Regions from separate parts of the Nesterenkonia sp. DZ6 genome, predicted to be linked through region 2. Evidence: predicted binding sites of a transcription regulator. Region 2 holds the regulator's gene; the other holds the start of a gene.

Region 1 (3,207 bases), on a different contig from region 2:
GAAGGCGTTGCCACCGCGTTCCAGCACCGCCTGCGAGGAGGCCGTGGCGAGCCAATGCGTGGAGGCGGTCATTCCGAAGTGACCCTCCAGGGTGGGCCTGGTGGTGAAGGTCTCGGCATGGGTGAACGTCATGGGCACTCCTGAGGCGTCGACGCGACGATCGAGCAGGACACCCACCCGCCGCATTAGTTGCTTTTGCAAACCAGCCTACGGGATGAGCGGGGTCAGAAGAGCGCCGGCTGGGCAGGACCGGCCGCGGTCGGTGCCGACGCTCCCTGCTGGGCCACCGGGGAGTCCGGGTCATTGCGCTCGCGCCACATCAGGTCCACCGGCTTGTCGAAGCCATGACGACGCCGGGCGGCGCGGGCGGAGTCGGCGAGCCAGTGCCGATACTCCTTGGAGGCGTAGGAGCCGCCGCCGTAGATCCGACGATACTTCGCCACCAGCGCCGGGTACTCGCGGGCCAGCCAAGCCATGAACCATTCCCGGGCGCCGGGGCGCAGGTGCAGCGCACCGGTGGTCACATAGCTCGCACCGGCGTCGGCCAGTGCGGCATGGAGGGTGTCGATGCGACCGTCGCCGTCGGTGAGCCAGGGCAGGATCGGCATGGCCAGCACCGAGCATTCAAGCCCGGCGTCGGTGATGGAGCGGATCAGATTCAGCCGTGCCCGGGGATCCGGGGTGCCCGGCTCCACCTTCTGCTGAAGCTCCGGATCCATGACCGCCAGGGACACCGCGACCGAGACCGGCACCTGTTTGGCGGCCTCCTGCAGCAGCGGGAGGTCGCGCTTGAGCAGCGGCCCCTTGGTCAGGATGGAGAAGGGCGTCCCAGAATCCGCGAGCGCCCTGATGATCCCGGGCATCAGCTGGTAGCGACCCTCCGCGCGCTGATAGGGGTCGGTGTTGGTCCCCAGCGCCACGTGCTCGCGCTTCCAGGACGGCCGATTCAGTTCGGCCCGAAGCACCTCGGCGACATTGGTCTTCACGATGATCTGCGTATCAAAGTCCCTGCCCGCGTCCAGGTCCAGGTACTCGTGCGTCTTCCGCGCGAAGCAGTTGTGGCTGACCACACCGTTCGCGATGAAGTCCCCGGTGCTGGTGGTGATGTCGATCAGCGGCTCGCTGCGACCGAGCGCTTCGATGCCGGTGATGCGCAGAGCCTCGGTGGTCCCGACCGCACCTCCCAGCACGCTCGCTTCGAGAGGGGATTCCTCCGCCTCAGAATCCAGCTCAGGAGACATTCCGAGTCCGAATCCCATGAGCCGGTCGTGCTCCGTCAGACATGGGCGCGGTGACCCACCCTCCGGGCGAGCCACGTACTTCCACCCGCGCTCTGCCAGGAAGCGATGGTCGCCGCTGGCCACGATCTGAGTGCCATCGCGAAGCGTGATGCGGAATGCGGGCTTCTCGGTCCCCCATTTCGCTGAGACCTCCGAGCGGACCAACCGGCGATTCCTGCCGTCGAGCTCGGTGCCGACGACGACGTCGCCCACCCTGACCTCACGCAGCAGCTTCTGCCGCCCGTCGGCCATCAGGATCAGCGTCTCGGGGCTCAGGCAATACACGCACTGATGCAGACATCCGCGGGTGGGGTTCACGGTCCAGGAGAAGGGCATGTTCGACTGGCCAGGCACCTTGTTGAGCGCGGTCTTCGCCGCCACCTCGTGGAAGGTCACGCCTTCGAACTCCGGGGTGCGCACCGAGCGCAGGAGTCCCTTGAGCGGGATGAGGGCCGCACCCTCACCCTCCTGCACTGCCTGTCCCTGCCACCTCATACGGTTATTCGAACATACTTTCGAATGCCTGTCGAGATGGACTCGCCCTCGAAGCCCGGCGAGCTGAAACTCCCGGACACCTGACTGGGCCCGGGGCACCAGCCTCAGCTCACCAGCAGCAGGACCCCGCCCAGCCCGGTTCCCACCGCAAGCACCGTGCCGCCGGCACCGAGCAGCAGCGCGGGTCCTCCCTGGCGCAGCAGGCGACGCAGGTCCACCGAGGCGCCGACGCCGACCATCGCGGTGGTCAGCAGCATCGTGGTCACGTCCGCGGAGAAGTCCAGGGTGGACTCGGGCAGATCGGTGACCGAGCGCAGCACCATCATCACCAGGAAGCCCAGCACGAAGAGCGGGATCAGCGGCGGCCGCGATCCAGCGCCCTCCTCGACGCCCTCCCCGGCTCCCTGCGCAGCTCCGACCGCCCGGCGGCGACGCCCGGCAAGGCTGATGCCGGCGATCACTGGCGCCAGGAGCACCACCCGGGCGAGCTTGACCAGGGTCGCGGTGGCCAGCGCCACCGCCCCGACCACTCCGCCGGCGGCGACCACCTGTCCGACCTCATGGATGCTGGCGCCGATCCAGACGCCCATCTGTTCCTCGCCGAGGCCGAGCAGGGTTCCCAGCGCCGGCAGCGCGAGCAGCGCCAGGGTGCCGTAGAGGGTGACCACCGCGACGGCGGCCGCAGCGGCCGCCTGGACCGGGGCACCGTCGTCGTCCTTGCCGTCGCCTCGGTCGATCGCCGCGGCGGCTGCCGCCACGGCTGAGGCCCCGCAGATCGCGGTGCCGGCGGCCAGCAGCGTGGTCATCCCCTTCGGTGCGCCCAGCAGCCGCCCGAGGGCGAGCATCCCGAAGAAGGTCACCCCCACGGTGAGCACGACGACCGCGAGGACCGCCCACCCCAGGCCGAGCAGGTCACCCAGCGCCAGCTGGAGGCCGAGCAGCACGATGCCCACCCGGAGCAGCTTCTTCGCCGCCCAGCCGAGACCACGCTCGGCCCAGAACGGCACCCAGCCCAGGCTGCGCAGCGCGATGCCGGCAAGGACTGCGACCAGCAGCCCGGAGATCACCGGAATCTGCTCGGCGATCAGCCGGTGCGCGGCGATCGCGAAGATGAGAGCCAGCGCCGCGCCGGGGAGGATCTCCGCGGTCTGGCACCAGAGCCGGGTCAGCCGCGAGGTCAGGTTGGAGGTCAGGGCGGTTAGTGGAGGCACCGGATAAGCATAGGACCACTGGCCTAGACTGAGCGGGTGCCGAATCAGCTGAACACCGAGACCCCGACCGCCGCTCCGCATGAGTCGATGAAGCCGGGGGCCGCACAGCAGGATGCAAGGCCGCAGGAGTCAGCGCCGCACCCGCAGGCGGGCCGCGAGGCCTTCAGCTTCGAGGTCGAGGCCCGGATCGAGGGGGCGCTGGGCCGCACCGGCACCATCCG
Region 2 (3,207 bases):
CGGGTTCATGCAGGTCGCTGCCACCCACGCCGCCACCCGGCTGGCCCAGGGTGCTGGACGGCTGATCCGCACCTCGGAGGACAAGGGGGTGCTGGCCATATTGGACTCACGCCTGGCCAATGCGCGTTACGGCGGCTTCCTGAAGCAATCGATGCCAGATTTCTGGCCCACCGTCAACGGGGATCTGGCCCGCGGGGCGCTGGCCCGGCTGGCCGAGTCAGACGGCTAGCTCGACCTGTGAGGTGAGTCGGGTGCTGCGAGCTGGGCTCAGTGCGCTTCCCGGGTGAGGCTGCAGAAGAGAATCAATCCCACATGATGGGTGACCACGGGAGGCTCACAGACGATGTCGGATCCAAGACGCACCACAGGCTCAGGCCCCATGACCTGCTTCTGGGTGCTGGCGGCAGCGCTCACCCTGGCCGGCTGCGCCGAAGGCGTTGGGGATGACGACGCCGCGCCCGCTGTGCCGACCGATGCGCACAGCGATACTGACACCGCGCGGCCCGACATCGACGACGATGAAGCCGACCAGGCGGAGACTGACGAACCTCAGCCGGAGCAGTTCACCATCGCCGGCACGGGGGACATGCTTCTCCATGGCCCCATCATTGACGAGGCAGCTGCGCTCGCCGACGGCGCAGACTACTCGTTTGCGCCGCTGATGGGCGGGGTTGAAGATCTCATCAGTGGTGCTGATCTTGCCCTGTGCGGGCTGGAGGTGCCGATCGCCCCAGAGGGTGTGGAGCCGGCCGGTTATCCGGTGTTCGCGGCCCCGCCGGAACTCGCCGGGGATCTCGCCTCGGTGGGTTTCCACGGCTGCTCCACAGCAAACAACCATTCCTTCGACCAGGGAACGGCCGGGCAGGAGCGCACGCTCGACGTCTTCGACGACGCTGGCCTGGGACATGCGGGAACCGCGCGAACTGAAGCCGAAGCCGCCCAGCCCCAGCTCTACACGCTGGAACGCGGCGGACAAGAGGTGACGGTGGCGCATGTGGCCACCACCATGCTCCACAACCAGGCATATCCACCGCCGGAGGATGAACTGTGGCGCGTCGCCGATGTCACTCCCGAGGAGCTCACAGACCAGGCGGCCCAGGCGCGCGAGGACGGCGCCGACGTCGTCGTCGCCTCTGTGCACTGGGGTGAGGAGTATGTCCACCAGCCCGCTGAAGAGCAGCGGGACTATGGCGAGCAGCTGGCAGCCGGTGGTGAGATCGACGTGGTGTTCGGCAGCCATTCGCACACGCCCCAGCCGCTGGAACACCTCGAGGGCGGCCCGTCAGGTGAGGGCATGTGGGTGGTGTGGTCCATGGGCAATTTCCTCTCCAACCAGGACGAGGCCTGTTGCATCCCAGAAACTGCCAGCGGAACAGTGGTCTACGCAACGGTCGAGGTCAGCGACGAGGACGCCGAGGTCATCTCCATGGACTGGCTGCCCGTCACCGTGGATCGCGGCCCGACCGATGATGAGCCTCACCGAGGGATCTGGCCACTGCGCGACCTCGCCGAGGGGAACATTCCGCCTGGGGTCGAACTCAGCGCGGAAACCGTTGAAGACCGGTGGTCGCGGGTCCTCGACGTCATGACGGAGCAGGAGCTCCGCGAGGATTCACCGTCACCCACGGGGGAGGAACCCACGGTGGTGCCGCGCCGGGACTAGGACGCCGGGTCTCGGAGGGCCGGGAAGAGCTGGGGGCACCGCGGCGTGTGTGGGGGACCTGCAGCTGCCTCAGAGGCTGCGCAGCACCGTGACGACCTTGCCCATGATGGTGGACTCGTCGCCGAGGATCGGCTCATACTGCCGGTTCTGCGGGAGCAGCCAGACGTGGCCGTCGCGGCGCTTGAGCGTCTTCACGGTCGCCTCGTCATCGAGCAGGGCGGCGACGATGTCGCCGTTCTCTGCGGTGTTCTGCCGACGCACCACGACCCAGTCGCCTTCGAAGATGCCGGCCTCGATCATGGAGTCACCGCGGACCTGAAGCATGAACAGCTCGCCCTCGCCGGTGAGCTGCCGCGGCAGCGGCATGATGTCTTCGACCTGCTGATCGGCCAGGATCGGTCCACCGGCCGCGATCTGACCCACCATGGGAATCTCAGAGATCCGGCTGTCGGACTGGGTGCGGTAGCCCTGCAGCTCCACCACTGCGTCACGTGCCGCAGATTCGGCCTCCTGGGCCTGTTCGCTGAGCACGGGGGCGCCGGCAGAGTCACGCAGCACCTCCATGGCGCGCGGTCGCCCGGGCACCCGTCTGAGGTAGCCCAGCTCCTGGAGCCGCGCCAGCTGGTGAGTCACCGAGGAGAGTGAGGCCAGCCCGCAGGCGTCGCCGATCTCACGCATGGAGGGAGGGTAGCTGCGCTCGGCCAGCGACTCCTGGATGACATCGACGATCTGCCGCTGCCGATCCGTCAGTCGCGGCGCTGCCGATGAGTCCCTGGTGTTCCGCGCCATTGCTGCCTCCGTAGTTGTGCTGAGCGTTCTGCGTCCCGATGAAGCAGTGCCGGACCCGAGCGGACCGAGCTCCGAGCGGACCGAGATTCGACCCTGTACCGAAGCGGGGCTGACCCCGCCGGGACCCGTGTCAGCATCCATGTCAGACCCTGCTGGTGGACTGTTCACCGTGAGATTCGCTTCGAAGATCACTTCGAACTTGGCGCTCAGGTTACTCGAAATCGTAGAGAGATTCCATTGATTCTGCGGCGAGTCTGGTCAAGATTCGAAACTATGTGCTAGAAATAGTACACACGTTCGAATGAGAGGTTCTTCCCCATGAGTACAGCACCGCTTGCACTTGCACCTGTTGACTCCGCACCGGCTCCGGCAGTGCACCTCACTCGCCGCGGTCGCTTCCTCCTGTTGGGCCTGCCCGCGTTGGCAGTCCTGGCGGTCGCACTGTTGGGTGCGCTCATGCTGGCCACCTCGCTGCTGAACCAGGCGCAGGCCTCCTCGGGCGACGTCCCAGGCGTGGACGCACAGGTGGTCACGGTCGGCGCGGGGGACACGCTGTGGAGCGTCGCGGCCTCCGTGGACTCCGAGGAGCACGCCCAGGTCCTCATCGGGCAGATCGCTGAGCTCAACGGTCTCAACGGCTCCGAGCTCACCCCGGGCCAGGAACTGTTCGTCCCACGAGACTGAGCAGACCGCGGGAAGCTGAAGTCGGTGCGCATCACCCGGCTAGAATGTCCCGGTGACTTCATCCCGTGCCA

The links. The regulator LexA, encoded in region 2, represses DNA repair genes until DNA is damaged. The targets are predictions, from matches to a motif close to TCGAACANNTGTTCGA.
Region 1: LTH93_RS10580 (Rv2578c family radical SAM protein) is a predicted target of LexA. The motif match lies at 1,784-1,799, and genes of this name have one in related genera.

What each region holds. Positions count from the first base shown of each region.
Region 1 covers NZ_JAJOYW010000004.1:44,624-47,830, reverse strand. Annotated here, with positions in the region: gene LTH93_RS10585 (gamma-glutamyltransferase family protein) at 1-132, opposite strand, end outside; gene LTH93_RS10580 (Rv2578c family radical SAM protein) at 225-1,775, opposite strand; gene LTH93_RS10575 (YeiH family protein) at 1,880-2,986, opposite strand; gene tgt (tRNA guanosine(34) transglycosylase Tgt) at 3,074-3,207, shown strand, end outside.
Region 2 covers NZ_JAJOYW010000001.1:604,489-607,695, reverse strand. Annotated here, with positions in the region: gene LTH93_RS02730 (ATP-dependent DNA helicase) at 1-229, shown strand, start outside; gene LTH93_RS02725 (CapA family protein) at 380-1,663, shown strand; gene lexA (transcriptional repressor LexA) at 1,733-2,452, opposite strand; gene LTH93_RS02715 (LysM peptidoglycan-binding domain-containing protein) at 2,771-3,136, shown strand; gene LTH93_RS02710 (histidinol-phosphate transaminase) at 3,189-3,207, shown strand, end outside.